DNA from 3 places in the Paenibacillus sp. FSL H8-0537 genome. Region 1 is predicted to be linked to each of the others. Evidence: riboswitches for the same ligand, from Rfam matches in the RefSeq annotation. Region 1 holds a riboswitch; each other region holds the start of a gene.
The links. Region 1 has a riboswitch for cobalamin ahead of metE (5-methyltetrahydropteroyltriglutamate--homocysteine S-methyltransferase). Riboswitches for the same ligand answer to the same signal wherever they lie in the genome.

Region 1 (6,085 bases):
TGTTCGGACCGCTGCCCATGAGCGTATTGGGTTCAATGGTACTGTTGTTTCAAGCGGTGCTGCTGGCGCATGGCGGGCTGACGACGCTTGGAGCGAATGCTTTTTCAATGGCGGTTGCCGGTCCCGCTGCGGGCTATGCGGTCTATCGGCTGCTGATGCGTTCAGGCAGCAAGCAAGGTCTGGCGATATTTTCCGCTGCTGCTGTTGCCGATCTGGCTACTTATATCGTCACTTCCATTCAGCTCGCAGTTGCTTTTCCGGCTGTCGAAGGCGGCATTATCGCGTCCTTTATGAAATTTGGCGGTATTTTTGCGATTACCCAAATTCCGCTCGCTGTTAGTGAAGGCTTGCTGACGGTATTGATCTGGAACTGGCTGCAATCTTTTAATACGGACGAGCTGTCTATTTTGAAGCGGAGAATGAAAGGGGAGCGCGTATAATGAGCCGCAGTGCCAAAAATATTTGGATTTTAGCCATTGTTGTTTTACTTGCCGTTGCGCCATTAATATTCATTAACGCCGAGTTCGGCGGCGCGGATGGGGCAGCGGAGGAAATGATCCAGACGATTGCGCCCCATTATGAGCCTTGGGCGTCTCCGCTGGCAGAGGTGCCGGGAGAAACAGAAAGCATGCTGTTCGCGCTGCAAGCTGCGATTGGCGCTGGCATTATCGGCTATGTGATTGGCCTATTTAAAGGGAAGTCGGAGAAAACAAAGCAGCAATGATGAAATGGATCGATACGATTTCTTATTCCAATCGGCTGCGGGATTTATCCGCCTTTTGGAAATGCGGGCTTGCAGCCCTGCTGCTGCTGCTTGCCTATCTCGCTCATCCGCTCGTGCAGCTGGCCATTTTTGGATGGCTTATGCTGTGGACGATTGGCTACGCGAAAGTACCTGCCAAGCTTTATATGGCGCTGCTTTTCTCCTCTTGCTTGCTGTTCGTTCTCAGCCTGCCTGCGCTGCTTATTGAATTCACTAGCAGCAGTAACAGCGGCAGCGCAGCAGAAAGCCTGGCAGCTGAGAAAGCAGGCTGGGTGCTCGCTTCATGGGAGCCGATCAGCTTGTATGTGCCGGAGGCATCCTTAGGTCTTGCCGGACCTATTTTCACGCGTATTCTTGCTTGCCTGGCCTGCATGTTTTTCATCACCTTGACTACCCCGTTTCCCGAGCTGCTGCAGGTGCTGAAGCGGTTGAAAATGCCGCAAATTGTACTGGAGCTCATGATCATTATGTATCGCTTCATCTTTCTGCTGCTGGATACGGCGGGGGCTATGCTGATCGCGCAGCGCGCACGGGGCGGTCAACATGGTTTTAGAGGAAAGCTTCAAGGTACGGCAGCTATTGCCGTGCGGCTCTTCGTCAAGACGATGCATCGCTATAAGGGGCTTTCGAATGGGCTGATGGCAAGAGGATTTACGAATGAGATCCGCCTTGCGCCTGCTGTAAAGCGGACGGTTCGCCTCCGATATTGGGCGGAAGCTGGGCTAGGCATAATCATTTTATTGGCAGCAGAGCTATGGCTTCGGTATGGAGGTGAATAAGCTGGCAGACAACGATCAGGCATCAACCATTATGGAAATGAACAGTGTAAGCTATGCATATCCCGGAACGGACAAGGTCGCTTTAAACGGGCTAGAGCTGCGGATTCCTGCAAGCAAGAAGGTAGCGCTGTGCGGGCATAATGGCTCGGGCAAGTCGACGCTTTTTTTGCAGCTTATTGGCATTAATCGTCCGCAATCCGGTTATGTCAGCTGGCGCGGCGAGCCGCTTTCTTACAAGCCCAGAGAGCTTGCCAGCTTGAGACGGCGCGTTGGTCTTGTTTTTCAGGACCCGGAGCATCAGCTCATCTTGAATACCGCTTATGAGGATATTTCTTATGGGCTGCGCAATGCGGGGCTTCATGAAGAGGAAATTAACAGGCGTACGGGGCGTATCATCCAGCAGCTGAACTTGCAGGAACTGGCTCATAAGCCGCTGCATCATCTTAGCCTGGGGCAAAAGAAGCGAGTCGCTCTTGCCGGCGTGCTGGCGCTGGAGCCGGAGCTGGTACTGCTTGATGAGCCGGCTGCTTATCTCGATCCGATATCGGAGCAGCGGCTGATGGCTGAGCTGGACCGCATTCATGCGAGCGGCATAACGCCGGTTATGGCAACGCATGACATGAATATGGCCTATGCTTGGGCGGACTGGATTTTTATTATGAATGAGGGCCGCTGTATATTGGAGGGTACGCCGGAGACGGTATTTCGCGAAGGCGAACGTCTCAGAAGCCTTGGACTCACGCTGCCAATGGTGCTGGAAGCTTGGGAGGCACTGCCGTCTGAGCTGCGAGGAGAACAGCCGCCGCCGCGCACGCTCGCACAATTTAAAGCGGCTGTAAAATCTTTTGTTGTATAAAAACACGAAAGTGTGTATAGTTATACATGTTGCTTGAAATAGTAGGAAAGGACATGATTTTTACATCCTCTCTCTATATTTCTCAGAATGAAAAGTATAAATAAAGATTGACCAACTAAATAGCGAGGAATAAGGTGCTCTTGCGTCACGTCTTGAGCTTAAAAGGGAAGTCCGGTGCAACACCGGCGCGGTCCCGCCACTGTAACAGCGGAGTTCTGCGCAATAAAGCCACTGGCATGATGCCGGGAAGGCGAGCGCAGCGATGATGATGCTGGAGCCAGGAGACCTGCCTTATTCTATACACTGCATTACCTACGGGAGATAGGGAGGTGTTAAAGATGGCAGCCATCGTTTGTTGAAACGAGGGGCGTCTTTACCCACATTTCTGTACAGGGTAGGACGTCCCTTTTTGTATTTAATCGTTTCTGGCTGGCAGCAAATCGGATGTATAGGGAAAGGCCGCCGCGAAGAAATTCGCTCGCAATGCCATAAGCATATATCTGAGTTTGTTGATGAAATAACAAAGAATTATAACTTCCATCCACTAGGGTGAATAATGAAAAACAGGAGGCAATAACAATGAGTCAAGTAAAAAGCAGCAGTTTGGGATATCCGCGTATCGGTGAAAACAGAGAATGGAAAAAAGCGCTGGAGGCGTTCTGGAGCGGCAAGCTTGAGGAAGCGGATTTCTTGAAACAGCTGGAGACGATTCGTCTAAACCATCTGCAATTGCAAAAACAGGCCGGAATTGATCTCATTCCGGTAAATGATTTTTCGTATTATGACCATATCCTTGATACAGCTGCTATGTTTGGCGTCGTGCCTGAGCGCTTTGGCTACACAGACGGCCCTGTATCGGTAACGACCTATTATGCCATGGCGAGAGGCAATAAAACGGCTTCGGCATCCGAGATGACGAAATGGTTCAATACGAACTATCACTACATTGTTCCTGAGCTGAAAGGCATTACGCCGGCTCTGACCGAGAACCGTCCATTGATCGCTTACCGCGAGGCAAAGGAAAAGCTGGGCATCGAGGGCAAACCAGTCATTGTTGGACCTTATACATTTCTCAAGCTTTCTAAAGGCTATGCCGCTTCTGAGCTTGCTACGGTTGCTGCCCAGTATGTGCCGCTGTATGCACAGGTGCTGCGCGAGCTGGAGCAAGAAGGCGTACAATGGGTACAAATTGACGAGCCTTCGCTCGTAACAGATGTGTCTGATGCAGATTTGGCGCTTGTGCAAAGCATTTATGCACAGCTTCATGAAGCGGCACCTAAGCTCAATTTGCTGCTGCAAACGTATTTCGAATCGGTTCAGCATTATGCTGCAATCGCGGCTTTGCCTGTACAGGGCTTAGGTTTGGATTTCACAGCTGGCGCTGAAAAGAATCTGCAGCAGCTGGAGTCAATCGGCTTCCCGCAAGGCAAGGTGCTGGGCGCAGGTATTATTGACGGCCGTAACATTTGGCGGGCAGATCTTCAGGAGCGCAAAGCGCTGCTTTCCCGTATTGCTAAAGTCGTGCCAAACGACCGCCTAATTGTAAGCTCCTCTTGCAGCCTGCTGCATGTACCTGTATCGGCCGCTCTCGAAACGGCACTGCCAGCAGAGCTTGCAGGCGCACTGGCGTATGCCAATGAGAAGCTGGAGGAAATTTCCGTTCTTGCAACTGCGCTGAATGAAGGAGATGCAGCGGTAAAAGAGGCATTTGATCGCAATGCAGCCGCTTTAGCTGCACTTGCCGCATCGCCATCCCGTGGCCGTGCAAGCGTTCATGCCGCTGTAGCGAGCATCGATGCACAGCCGTCGGAGCGCAAAGCGGTATTTGCAGAGCGCCAAGTGAGCCAGAAGGAACGCTGGCAGCTGCCATTCCTGCCGACAACGACAATCGGCAGCTTCCCGCAAACGGCGGAAGTACGCCAAGCAAGGCAGCAATGGCGTCGTGGTGATTTGGGTGAGGAGCAGTACCGCGTATTCATTAAGGAGCAGATTCAGCATTGGATCAAGCTGCAGGAAGAGATCGGCCTTGATGTGCTCGTTCATGGGGAGTTTGAGCGTACGGATATGGTTGAGTTTTTCGGAGAGAAGCTGGAAGGCTTTGCTTTCACGAAAAATGGCTGGGTGCAATCCTATGGCTCGCGCTGTGTAAAACCACCAGTCATTTACGGCGATGTGCAGTTCAGCAAGCCGATGACTGTCGAAGAAACCGTTTATGCACAGTCGCTGACTTCTAAGCCGGTAAAAGGCATGCTGACGGGTCCGATTACGATTTTGAACTGGTCGTTTGTCCGCAGCGATTTGACTCGCGAGCAGGTTGCTTACCAAATCGCGCTTGCCTTGGCAGAAGAAGTGAAGGCGCTGGAGGAAGCAGGCATTGAAATGATTCAGGTGGATGAGCCTGCCCTTCGCGAAGGCTTGCCGCTTAAACGTGAAGATTGGGAGCAGTATTTGAACTGGGCGGTGCTTTCCTTCCGCTTGTCCACTTCTGATGTTAAGGATACGACGCAAATTCACACGCATATGTGCTATTGCGAGTTCCATGACATTATTGATTCCATTCGCGCGCTCGATGCCGACGTTATCTCCATTGAAACATCCCGCAGCCACGGCGAGCTGATTCACAGCTTCGAGGAGCACACATATGAGCTGGGTATTGGCCTTGGCGTATACGATATTCATAGCCCTCGCGTGCCGGAAGTAGAGGAAATGACATCGATGATCAAACGCGCCCTGAACGTGCTTGAGCCAGAATTGTTCTGGATTAACCCGGACTGCGGACTTAAAACGCGTGGTGTAGATGAGACAGTTGCATCGCTGCGCAATATGATTCAAGCGACTGAGCAAGTACGGGAGCAGCTGGCTAAGTAATGAAGTAATTGTAATGATCAGGACGATTCGTATCGTTATTAAGAAGTTATGGATATTAAAAAAGCTCCGCTTGCGCTGATTGGCGCATGCGGAGCTTTTGCTTTATTTGAAGCGGGGATGGTCAAAGCCGAGGGAGTGGGGACACGGCAGGCAGGAAAACAGGCCAATATAGACAGGTAATGCAATTCAGCCTGCTACAGCCGCCCGCCTAAATGGTCTCTGCCGCGGGATTCATCAGGCAATAGCCAATGCCCCATACCGTCTGAATCAAGGAGGCAGATTCGGGGTGGACGCGGTTCAGCTTCTCTCTGATCCGCTTCACATGGGTATCAATCGTCCGGTAATCGCCTAGCGATTGATAGCCCCAAATTCGCCGCATTAAATCCTCACGGGAAATGGGCTGATTGATGTTGGCTGCCATAAACCTGAGCAGCTCATATTCGCGGAACGTCAGCTTTACCTTGCTGCTTCCGGCAATCACTTGCCTCGAATCATAATCGAACACGAGTCCTGGCAGCATAAGATCAGGTGTCTGCTTGCGCTGCAAGGCGCGATAAGCAAACTCCGAGGTGCGGCGAATGATCGCTTTAATGCGGTACATCAGCTCGCGCGGGCTGAATGGCTTAACGACATAATCGTCGGAGCCCGCTTGGAAGCCGTCGAGCCGGTCATCCTCTTCGCCACAGGCGGAAAGCATAATGACGGGTGTCGATTTTTTCTTCTTGAGCTCGCGGCAAAATTCAAGCCCGTCCATCCCCGGCAAATTACGGTCCAGCAAAATCATTGAATAATTGTATTGCATCGCCTTGAACAAGCCGT
Region 2 (6,085 bases), 2.5 Mb from region 1:
CCCGTTTTTATAGCCACTTTGTAGACTGGGCGAGCCAATCAGATTATTTCAAGCCGATTAAAGTCATTGATGATCGGACGACAAGCAACGAGAACCGCTTAGGGGCTATTGCCGACCTGCAGTTTGTCTTGGAACAGGAAAAGCTCGGCGATGAGCTTCTGGTCATGGCTGGCGACAATCTTTTTGATTTTGAACTAGCCGAAATGGTTCGTTTCTATCAAAGGGCGAGTACGGATACGATTGCAGCCCACGAGATAGAGGACATCGATTTTCTTAGGCGCACAGGTGTTATCCAAATGGATGCTAAGGGTAGAGTTATAGATTTTGAGGAAAAGCCGGCACAGCCTAGATCCAAGTTGGCCTGTCCTCCCTTTTATATTTACCAGCAGTCAACACTCCCTTTAATCAAGCAATATTTGGCAGAGGGCAATAACCCTGACGCACCGGGCAACTTTGTTCCTTGGCTGATTCGGCATAAAGAGGTTCATGCCTACAAATTTGAAGGGAAGCGCTTTGATATTGGGACATTGGAGAGCTATCACGAGGCGAGGGAGCTGTTCGCAAAGCAGAGTTAATTGGTAAAATGGCTAGGGTGTGTATGCAAGCGGGAGTCGCACTGCCACTCCTATTTGGAGGACTGAGGTTCCGCTATTTTGACTTTTGAACCGATTTCAGGCCGTGAGCGGACAGGAGATCCGTTATAACCCTCGTTATCCCGTCAAAACGGCTATTGGCGAGACATTAACGACTCCTGTGTCCGCGTCCTGTGTCTTAACCCGTGATTCCGTTGAATTAGCGTCTGCTGTGTCCGCCAAGTCTATCTTTATGGAAGTATAAACATTAAATGCCCAGCTCCTCCAATCCGTGAAAAAGGAGGCGCTGGGCATATATTTTTTAGTGTAAAATCATTTCTTAGTGCAGCGTCTGCAAAGCAGCAGGCGTAAACGGAATTAATTCATCTTGTCTTCCGCCTTGGACTTTATCTGCCCACGCAGGATCGACGAGCAGGGCGCGGCCAACAGCTACAAGATCAAATTCGCCTGTATCCAGGCGTGAGGCCAGATCATCCACATTAGCGTTTTCTGCGCCTTTGCCTTCGGTAAAGAGGCTCATGAAATCGCCATCTAGTCCTACGGAGCCAACGGTAATCGTTGGTTTGCCAGTAAGCTTTTTCGTCCAGCCTGCAAAGTTGAGCTCCGAGCCTTCAAATTCCGGCTCCCAGAAGCGGCGAGTCGAGCAGTGGAAAATATCTACTCCAGCTTCTACAAGCGGAGCAAGAAACTGTCCCAATTCCTCAGGAGTGCTCGCAAGCTTAGCTGTGTACTCGGACGATTTCCACTGCGAGATGCGAATAATAATCGGGAAATCAGGTCCGACAGCTTGGCGGCAAGCTTCGATAATCTCGACCGCAAAACGCGTTCTCGACAGCATATCGCCGCCATAACGATCCGTCCGTTTATTCGTTTTCTCCCAGAAAAATTGGTCGATCAAATAGCCGTGCGCGCCATGGAGCTCAATGCCGTCAAAGCCAATCCGTTTCGCATCGGCTGCTGCTTGTGCGTAAGCTGCAACAACGTCTTTAATTTCGGCTTCGGTCAAAGGCTCATTCACGACCTCGCCCTCTGCAGTAATACCGGAAGGGCCGATCGGCAGTGCTTCCGGGTTCGGATGGGAGCCGACCTTGCGCGTTGTGCCAACATGCCAGATCTGTGGAACGATTTTGCCGCCAGCCGCATGAACAGCCTCGACGACCTTCGCCCAGCCATTTAATGCAGCTTCGCCATGAAAGTTAGGGATGTTTGGATTATCGGTGGCAGCCGGATGGTTAATCAGCGTGCCCTCTGTCACAATTAAGCCAACGCCATTTTCGGCGCGGCGTCTATAGTAGGCGACAACATCTTCACCCGGAACGCCATTTGGAGAAAAACCGCGGGTCATAGGTGCCATTACGACACGGTTAGGCAGGGAAAGTGGACCTGCAGAGAACGGCTTGAACAACGATTGAATGGAACTCATGAATAAAATACCTCCTAATCGAATAGAAAATCTATAATTCTATAAAAATAGATATAAAAGCATGAAATGAACAGGCATAAGCAAGGTTATAGCTCATCCTGAATCATTTCTTTGAAAAGCCGAATGTTAGCTTCATTGCGTCTGTAATAAGTGTGCTGTCCGATCCGCTTCGACTCCAGCAAGCCTGCTTTATGCATTTTCACTAAATAGCCGGATATAACGGATTGCGCAAGGCCCGATTTTTCAGCAAACGAACCGACGCAGACGCCTCCAGCAAACTGACAAGCATCGGTTAGATGGCATTGAGGCCCGAAATGCTCCTCAGGTGTTTTCAGCCATTTTAAAATATGGTACCGTTTCTCGTTAGACACAGCTTTAAGTATTGATAAAGTATCCATGAGGATTAGTATATCTACTTTTATAGAAATGTCAAATTGTTAGTCTCGGGTCGAAACGCGCCGCGCCGCCAAAGGACGGCGACAGCCGTTTCACCTTGTGCCTATTTGTGATCGATAGGGTGGACTTTGCAATTATTCCGTTATCGGAAACCAGCCTGGCGCATGCGTAATGGCTCCCCACAAGCCATTCGGGATGACAAGACGCTCTTGATCCTGCTTGGACAGCGTAGTCACAATATCCTGCTCGTTGCCTTGCTTGATTTTCTCCGTCCAATCCGGGTCGATAATGAGCTCGCGGCCTAGGGCGATGAACGGCACGCCGGAGTTTTTCGCTTGCAGAGCCTCTTCGGCAGTTGTGATGCCGCCAACTCCGATGAATGGAATGTGCTCGCTGTATTTTTCGACGAACCAGGCCATGCGGCTTTGTGAATCCTGTTCGCCTCTGCGCGGCTTCGACCAGAAATCATTAAGCGACACATGCAAATAATCCAGCTTCTGCTCGATTAGAGCGTTAACCAGATGGTACGAATGCTCCATCGTCAAGCCTTCTTCTTCAGGCTCCTCCGGCGAGAAGCGATAGCCCACCAGAAATGGCTGTGGCGCCATAGCTGCGGCTTTCTGAACGGCTTCAACGACGTAGAGCGGGAAAGCCATCCGTTTATGGACCGAGCCGCCCCAATCGTCGGTACGTACATTGGAAGCCGGGGAATAAAATTGCTGCAGCAGATAGCCGTTGGCACCGTGAATTTCTACGCCGTCAAAACCAGCCTCAATTGCACGGCGGGTCGCTTCGCCAAAGTCGGCGATAATCGCTTTGATTTCCTCCTCGGTTAGCTCGCGTGGTACAATACCGCCTTCTTGCTGGGCAATGCTGCTGGCGCTCACCAAATCATCATTCGGCACTAGGCCAGGGAAGCAGGATCTTCCGCCATGAAAAATTTGCAAAATCGCCTTCGCGCCGCGGCTTTTAATCGCATCGGCCAGACGCTTGAGGCTTGGGATCATTTCGTCGGTATCCGCGCCAAATTCGCCCGGGAAGCCTTTGCCGTTGCGGCTTACGTAGACGCAAGCTGTAACGACGATGCCGGGCCCCGCACTGCGACGGCTGTAGTAGGCGAGCTCCTCATCAGGCACTGTACCGTCCGGATTGGACGAGCAGGTTGTCATTGGCGCCATTACAATACGATTATGTACAGACATGCCATTCGTGAAAGTGAATGGTTCAAATAAAGGCTGAAATTGTGGTTTCATCAGTCGTTCCCTCCAGTTACGAAATGCTATCTACTTTATTTTATATCAGAAAATAAACAAAGGAAAGCGGAGGGAAAGGTTGCTTAAATGAAAGGGCTGGTATATAATCAACCAGATTTGCAAACAACTGAAAAATTGTGGGAATAAGGTGCGACAGCTGCGGCTGGAGCTTAAAAGGGAAGTTCGGTGCAAAACCGACGCGGTCCCGCCACTGTTACGGATTAGCTGAAGCTACAAGGCCACTGATCTCGCTTAGCGAGAATGGGAAGGCAGCTAGCAGCATTATTTCCGGTAGCCAGGAGACCTGCCTGTTCTGACAACACTGCTGTAACCTACGGAGAATAGGGAAGTGTTAGCGCGCATGCTTATTTGCTATGATGGAAAATAACAATAACAGGCAGCTCTATCCTTCCTATGACTGGAGGCAGAGCTGTCTTTTTTTTTGCGGATTTTTACAGGAAGATGATTTTGCTAGAGGGAGAGGAAATAGAAAAGATGAAACGTACACAAACGGCAAGAAATAAAAAAAGAATGGGTGTTTTATTCAGCCTCTGCTTGCTGCTGGCGCTGATGGGCTGCAGTGGTGCCAACGGCTCAAATGAACCCATCAGCAATAATGGGCTGTCGCAGCAGTCTGCTGCTCCTTCCGCCGCTGCGGATGCTGCTTCTGAAGAAATCGTGCTGGCTGCGCCGCGGGATTTAGCACCAGGACCACAAGATGCTTATTACACGAGCACTATTCTATACGTATGGGAGCCGCTAATTGCTGCTTCTGAGGATGGCAAGCCTGCTCCAAAGCTGGCGGAATCGTGGGAAATGTCCGCTGATGGCAAGGAATGGACCTTCATGCTGCGCAAAGGCGTGACGTTCCACGATGGCGCGCCATTCAACGCGGACGCGGCGCTTGCAAATTTTGCCCGTTACAAGCAGGTGAGCCCGAAGAGTTCGCCGTTCTATACGCTGGACATTAATCATTCATACCCTAGCCTTCAGGAAGTCGTGAAGGTTGATGAAAGCACGATTAAGCTTGTTTTCGAAAATCCGCAGCCGACGCTGCTGTATTCAATGATCAACTTCTCAAGTCCGATGTACAGCCCGAATAATTTTGACGACAACGGCGATTTCAACGGCCTGCCGCAAGGAACAGGTCCTTTCAAGCTTGTGCAGCATGAGAAGGATCAATATTCTTTGCTAGAAGCTTACGACGGCTATTATGGCGAAAAAGCAAAAGCTCAAAAAATCCGCGTCCGCGTCATACCGGACCCTGATACAAGGCTGGCTGCCCTTAAATCTGGGGAGATTTTGGGCGTCATGGATTTGGGAGCTATTCCTCCTGCCCTTGCCGAGGAGCTGCTGAAGGATGACCGCTTTGCTGTATCGACGGCAAAATCGACGATTTCCCACTACCTGCATCCGAACGGTGCCAAAGCGCCATTTAATGATTTGAAGATGCGTCAGGCGCTGAGTCTGATTATTGACCGCGAGCAGCTGGTGAAGGAGCTGTTTTTGGGTTATCCAACCGCTACAGCCAACATTCTAAATTCGACCTCGCCGTTTTACAAGGACATCCCTGCCGTTCATGATTCGGAAAAGGCAATCGCTCTGTCGCATGAGGTGCTTGGCGATAACAGGCAGGCGGTTACGCTAATTGTGCCAACTTATGGGCTTGACCGTTATCCGTATAAAGCGCAGGCCGAGCTGCTTCAGGCTGTGCTTCAACAATTGCAGCTGGACGTTACGATTCAAATATTGGATGGAGCAGCTTACAAGGAAGCACAGGCACAAGGAAACTTCGATTTGGCTATGGCCATTCAGGGGCTGCCGAACGGCGATCCTTATTCGATTTTGAACAATTATATGGCTAGCGAAGGCTCAAGCAATAAAAGCTATACGCTCGGTTACAGCAATGCCCGTGTGGATGAGCTGTTGAATCAGGTGAAGACGACGCTGAATATGGATGATCGCGCTGCCATTTATAACGAGCTGCAGGATATCGCAGCTGAGGAATTGCCGACGATTCCGCTGTTTAATGATGCGAGCTTAATTGCGTTCAGCAAAGAAATTACCGGATACGGGGCACTTGTGTATGGTACAACGCTGCCGCAACTGGAGCGGGTACAATAAGATGGCCTATTTCATTCGGAGGTTGGCGGCGGCTGTTCCCGTCCTGATTGGCATTACGTTTATAGCCTTTGCATTAAGCGTCGCCTCTCCGGGTGATCCGGCTGTCGAGCTGCTCAGCATGAACGGCTTCAGCCAGCCGACCGAAGAGCAAATTGCTTTGAAACGCGAAGAGATGGGGCTGAATGATCCGCTGCTCGTTCAATATGGACATTGGTTATCAAAGGCGGTACAAGGTGATTTGGGAACGTCATATATGACGAAGGAATCGGTTAGCGGCGAGCTGCTGCGCCGCCTTC
Region 3 (6,085 bases), 3.0 Mb from region 1:
TATTATGGATAAATTAGAAAAAGTATCTCCGATTGTGTACATCAAGTTCAGCGATCCGATTTATGATGTTTTTCCTAAAGTTGCGGATGTATTGGGTAAGAAGTCGTTAGCGAGTGGTTGGATCAAAGATTACGAGGCAGAGAGGGATGTTTTGCGAGCGAAGGTGAAACAGTCCATCGGAGATGAATCGGTTTCTATTCTCCTTATCGAGGAAGGCGGACTGCGAATTTATTTGAGTACAAACTTTGGCGGGTATGTCGTGAGGACAGCCTTGCAAGCCAAAGCAGTCGATAAGGTTCAGGCAGAAATGAATAAGGATCGTTGGAAAAATGCGGTTGTCGTCTCGCAGGAGCTGCTTCCAGAGTATGTTGGGGATCATCTGCTGCTCATTGTAGAGGATGAGGAAGACTACAATGAGCTTCTGAAATCAGGCTTATGGCAAGGATTGCCGGCAGTCAAGAATGGAAATGTATATCTACTCGACCAAGACAAATATTATCTGGCAGACAGTATTACAATTAGAGAAACGATGAAAGAAGTGGCTGACTTGCTAGCTTCTGGTGGGAAAAAGTAAACTCGTCCATGCTCATCATTCACTTAGCCTAAAACGTCTAATAGAAGCCATGCAGTCACCATAAACGGTCTTCTAGCCATCCTTCAACTGGTCCACAACCTCTTGAAGCAAAACCATTTCCGTCTCCTTTAATTTATGCAATTGCTCCATTTGCTTGTACAAAGCATCCGAGCTTCGAGTAAACAAATATTTTAAAATGAAATTTCTTAGAGCATGCACATCCGCCTCGAGCTTTCTCCATCTGTTCAAAATTTGATTATCATCAATCAAATGCTTGTTATTAATCATGTAGTCTAATCGCATAGTCATACATTTCTTATGGTCGTAAAGCAGGTGAAACGATCTAATATCAAATACTACCTCCTCTTGAGCCAAATATTTTAAATAGTCGGAGGCCTTGTCGTATACATTAATGCCAAAGGTTAGCCCAGGTGTGCCTAAAGCCTCGTTGTAATATTCATCTGTATGTGACCTGGACAAGAGATAGGCTTTCATCGTATTTTTTACGTATTTTAGAGAAAAAGCATAGTCGTTATTTTCGAGAGGCTTCAATAAATAAAGATGCTGTTTAAAATCATGGGCTTCAATTTCCAATAAATGAAACGCTCTGCTAAAAGCCTCGTAATCACAGGTGATATTCGTTGTGTATTTTCCATTGGCATTATTGTCGCAGAAATACAGCTTTTTATTGGCATCATCATACCCATTTATCATGACTTCATGTGGAGACTTCGCAGTAATTTCATATTCTTTTATATAAAAACGGTCGATCATAACGATCACATAATAGCCGCCGTCAATCGATGCTTTAATAAAATCAAGCAGGTCATTATTCAAAATAGTCGAGCTTCGCCTGTCTATCGCTATCCGCTGAAAATCAATAAAAGGGCAGTCATAAAACTCAACCATTTTATCTCTATAATAACCATTGTAGAAAAAGGTATATAATTGGTTTGGATCTGGAATATCGAATAAATTAATATAATTATTCATAAACCACATTTTTTTCGAATCTACGCGAGATATAATCGAATAAAAATCACTGTAAAACCAATAGGAATCAATAATTTGCTTTACTTCGACTGGAAGGATTTTCACCGACAATGTGATCATTCCTTTTCTAATTGATAGAGTACCTATTGGACTAATTTAATAAATAAGCTCATCATGCGTGAAGTATTTTCAATATATCATTACTGGAAAAAATATGAAAGTTTTATATTGAAAATACTTTCATTTAGCTTGTTTAAGGCACTGGGGCGTGTGCATTATGATGGAGCTATAGCTTACTTAAATCAAAATGTTGACAGATCAGCACTTCCTCCCTAAGATTAAGAGTGGATTACGGACAAGACAGGCTGATTAGCCTGCAAAACTTCATAATTGAATGAAAATAGGTGCGGTACGAAGGCAAGGACATATACGCCTTAGTTCGCTTAAAAGGGAAGTTCGGTTAAAGGCCGACACGGACCCGCCACTGTATAGGGCAGCAGCTAATCATTAATTAAGCTGCGCTCCCCTCACAAATGAACCACTGGCTGATGAGCTTCTTTTCGTCGCAGGACGAATTGCAGAGGCTCGCGCTAGCCGGGAAGGGAAGAGAGGGAGGCCCCAAGTCAGGAGACCTGCCTGTTTTAACATCACTGTTTGACCTACGGTGCTTAGGGAGGTGGTTGGTTATGCCCATTTATTGCAAAATGTCTAACGATTATTTGCTGCTCCATGACGAGCAGACGCAGATAAGGTTTAGTTATTTATCATAAAAGCATTTCTGACTGCTTTCTTAAGGGTCGGGGATGCTTTTTTTAAATATAGGAAAGGATATGATTTTTCTATCCTTTCTCTATATTTCTACGCGAAACGGTAGCTTTGCCGCCACAGGACGGCTTTCGGCCGTTTACGCTTACTTAAAGGGGAGACAAAAGAAAAATGAACAACACGAAGAAGCCATTTAGCTTTTCACTTGGAATGATGATCGTTTGCTTGATGCTGGTGCTTGCAGGATGCAGCACGAATGCTGACTCAAACACAGGGAAGGGCACCAATGCTGCCGGGGAAAACAATGCTTCTGCCGCAAATAAAACACTGACAATGGCGTACACCTGGAACCCAGCAGGCGTTGACCCGCATGGCGATGACAGCTGGGACGTTATGCGCTCTGGCGCAGGGGAAACGCTTATTAAATTGAATGAGCAGCTGCAGCCGGCTGCTTGGCTTGCGAAGGAGTGGAAGCAGGAGGATGCTAACACGTGGACGCTCAAGCTGGAGAACAACGTAACGTTCCACGACGGCAAAAAGATGGATGCAGAAAGCGTGAAAGCTTCACTGCTTCGTTCCATTGAAAATAGCCATTTGGCGAAGGATTTGCTGCTGGTGAAAGATATTGAAGTGGTTGCACCGGATGAGCTGAAAATTATAACAACACAGCCGAACTCGGCTATTATTTCCAGCTTGGCTGATCCAAGCACGATTATTCTTGATGTCGACAGCATAAAGGAAGCGGGCAGCTACCCGGCCATGACGGGAGCTTTCAAAATCAAGCAGTTTACGAAAGACGTATCGCTTGTTGTTGAGCGTTATGATGGGTATTGGGGACAACCGGCGAAGCTTAAGGAAGTGACAATGAAGTTTGTAACCGATGGCAATACCCGACTGATGGCGCTGCAAGCTGGCGAAGTAGATGTTGCAACGGACATTCCGATTGACAGCATTGAGCTGGTAGAGAAGGACAGTAAGCTGGAAGTGCTGTCTGCACCATCGGTTCGTACACATATGGTATTATTTAATATGAATTCTGCTTTGTTTAAAGAAAAGGCGAACCGCGAGGTTGTAGATCAAGCCATTCCGCGCGAGGCGATTATTGAATCGGTTATGCGTGGCTATGGCACGAAAGCGAAAAGCCCGTTCCCGGAAATTTTGCCATTTGGCAAAGTAGCGGAGCAAGCAGCAGGGGAAACGACGGAGCAATTGCTGAGCGCTGGCGGCTGGCAGAAAAATGCTGCAGGCATGTGGGAGAAGGAAGGCAAGCCATTCGAGGCGACGCTCCTTACGTTCCCGCACCGCCCAGAGCTGTCCGTAATGGCAGAGGTTATTCAGAACCAACTGCTTAATGAAGGCATTACCGTGAAAATTCGCAAGGTTGAAAATATTGATGCTGAGCTTGCGAAGTCCGATTGGGATCTTGCTATGTACAGCATGCTGACAGCACATACAGGCGATCCGCAATATTTCTTGAACATTTTCTATCAATCAGCTAGCGAATCGAATGTCAGCCATTATGTATCGAAGCCGCTTGAGACGGTTATTAACAAGCTGAACGAAACGTCTGCTACAGAAGCACGCAATGCGCTTGCGATAGAAGCTCAGGACATTATTAATGAAGATTTGCCGCAGTCGTTTATCGTACACCCCGACAATGTATTTGGCGTGAAAAAAGGGGTAACGGGCTTTATTCCGCATCCGATCGAATATTATTATGTGACAGCTGAAGTTGATATCACCTAAGTAAAGGGTGTACCTAAGTATGCTTCGTTTTTGGCTCGAACGCGCCATGCAAATGCTGCTTGTCATTTTTTGCGTAGCGACGCTGACCTTCATTTTAATGAGGGTATCTCCGGGCGATCCGGCGAGAATTTTGCTGACCACGCACAATATCCCGGCTTCTCAGGAGGCGATTGACGCACTGCGGGAGGAAATGGGGCTGACAGACTCCTTATGGAGCCAATATATACGCTGGCTTGGCGATGTATTTACATGGCAGTGGGGGACATCTTATATGTCCAAGGAGCCAGTTGCCGGCGAATTGCTTAAAAGGCTGCCCGCCACACTGGAGCTGGCCTCGGCTGGTGCATTTGTCATGCTGCTGGCAACCTGCCTCATCGGCCTCGCCACCGCAATCTTTTCAACAGGGCTGCTTGACCGGATGGGCCGATTGATGGCGCTGCTTGGCGCCTCGATCCCCTCCTTTTGGCTCGGTTTTTTATTGATTTATTTTTTCTCGGTCCGTCTTGGCTGGCTGCCTTCCATGGGACGCGGCGGCCTTGCTCACCTCTTAATGCCGGCGGTTACGCTTGGGCTCGGACTTGGTGCGGTATATGCCCGGGTTTTGCGGACGAATATGCTCGAGATGAACAGCCAGAACTTCGTCAAGGCATCGCGTGCGCGAGGCTTGTCCAAGGGGAGGATTTTAATCTTCCAAGTGTTTAAGCATGCATTTTTGCCGATTTTATCGATGCTGGGGACAAGCTTTGCTTTTATGCTGGGGGGGAATGTGATCGTTGAGACGATCTTCTCTTGGCCCGGCGTAGGCAAATATATTATTGAAGCGATAACGGCGCGGGATTATCCGGTCATTCAAGGTTATGTGGTATTCACTTCCTTCTTGTTTGTCGCGATCCATTTAGCGGTGGAAGTTTTTTATGTGCGCTTGGACCCGCGGCTGCGGGCAAGCTAGGAGGTACCCTTTTTTATGCAGACCCTTTTTCAGAAAAAGAATACAAGCCTGCTGCTTGGCATCGGCCTATTTGCAGTCATCGTACTGCTGGGCTTGCTTGCCCCATGGCTCGCGCCTCATAACCCGCTGCAGGTCAATTTATCCAATCGGCTTCTGTCGCCGAGCGGCGAATACCCTTTCGGCACCGATCATTTGGGGCGCTGCATTTTATCTCGTATTTTATACGGCATTCGGACGACTGTTTCGATTGCTTTTGTTATTTTGGGATTGAGCTTATGCATTAGCTTGCCGATCGGGCTGTTGACCGGCTATTTTGGCGGACGCACCGATCATTTTTTCATGCGGCTGATGGACGGCACGCTCGCTTTTCCCGATTTTGTGCTGACGATTGCGATTGTGGGCATTCTCGGACCCGGGTTTACGAATATGATCCTTGCGATTGTTATCGTGAGGTGGGCCAATTATGTCCGGCTTATCCGCGGGCTTGTGCTTAAGGTGAGCAAGGAGGATTACTTAATTACAGCGCGCATGTCGGGTAATTCGCATTTGCGAATTATGCGCCGTTATATTTTGCCGCAGATTGCAGCGCCAATTGCTGTATTTAGTACGCTGGACATTGGCAAAATCGTGCTGCTCATCGCCGGTCTATCTTTCCTTGGCCTAGGCGTGCAGCCGCCGACTCCTGAATGGGGCGTCATGCTGCATGATGCTACACGTTATTTTCAGCTGGCGCCGCATGTCATGATTTTTCCGGGGCTTGCGATCGTGAGCTTCGTGTTATCATGCCAATTAATTGGCGACCGATTTAAAGAGCAGAACGCTTACGTTCCGAAAGAGGTGTAAGATGGCGGAAAGCAGCACGAACATTATCAATAGCGTGGGCCTTAACGATGCCCCGCTGCTCTGCGTTCAAAATATAGAAATTTCCCGGCAGCAGGCTGGAAAATGGTGCCCTATCGTCCAAAATGTTTCCTTGGAGCTTCATGCTGGTGAAATGGCTGCGCTTGTAGGGCCGAGCGGCTGTGGCAAAAGCATGACGGCCCATGCGCTTGTCGGGC

Region 2: another riboswitch for cobalamin. It lies ahead of MHB80_RS10680 (ABC transporter substrate-binding protein); the one in region 1 lies ahead of metE (5-methyltetrahydropteroyltriglutamate--homocysteine S-methyltransferase).
Region 3: another riboswitch for cobalamin. It lies ahead of MHB80_RS08655 (ABC transporter substrate-binding protein); the one in region 1 lies ahead of metE (5-methyltetrahydropteroyltriglutamate--homocysteine S-methyltransferase).

The regions. Positions count from the first base shown of each region.
Region 1 covers NZ_CP150290.1:5,042,316-5,048,400, reverse strand. The annotation lists gene MHB80_RS21270 (energy-coupling factor ABC transporter permease) at 1-440, shown strand, start outside; gene MHB80_RS21265 (energy-coupling factor ABC transporter substrate-binding protein) at 440-724, shown strand; gene cbiQ (cobalt ECF transporter T component CbiQ) at 721-1,542, shown strand; gene MHB80_RS21255 (ABC transporter ATP-binding protein) at 1,529-2,398, shown strand; cobalamin riboswitch at 2,514-2,707, shown strand; gene metE (5-methyltetrahydropteroyltriglutamate--homocysteine S-methyltransferase) at 2,978-5,266, shown strand; gene MHB80_RS21245 (hypothetical protein) at 5,315-5,446, shown strand; gene MHB80_RS21240 (response regulator transcription factor) at 5,475-6,085, opposite strand, start outside.
Region 2 covers NZ_CP150290.1:2,548,015-2,554,099, forward strand. The annotation lists gene MHB80_RS10660 (nucleotidyltransferase family protein) at 1-575, shown strand, start outside; gene MHB80_RS10665 (NADH:flavin oxidoreductase) at 913-2,016, opposite strand; gene MHB80_RS10670 (helix-turn-helix transcriptional regulator) at 2,103-2,414, opposite strand; gene MHB80_RS10675 (NADH-dependent flavin oxidoreductase) at 2,547-3,665, opposite strand; cobalamin riboswitch at 3,795-3,992, shown strand; gene MHB80_RS10680 (ABC transporter substrate-binding protein) at 4,161-5,789, shown strand; gene nikB (nickel ABC transporter permease) at 5,791-6,085, shown strand, end outside.
Region 3 covers NZ_CP150290.1:2,054,633-2,060,717, forward strand. The annotation lists gene MHB80_RS08645 (ABC transporter substrate-binding protein) at 1-574, shown strand, start outside; gene MHB80_RS08650 (hypothetical protein) at 647-1,678, opposite strand; cobalamin riboswitch at 1,953-2,222, shown strand; gene MHB80_RS08655 (ABC transporter substrate-binding protein) at 2,504-4,078, shown strand; gene nikB (nickel ABC transporter permease) at 4,098-5,027, shown strand; gene nikC (nickel transporter permease) at 5,043-5,870, shown strand; gene MHB80_RS08670 (ABC transporter ATP-binding protein) at 5,872-6,085, shown strand, end outside.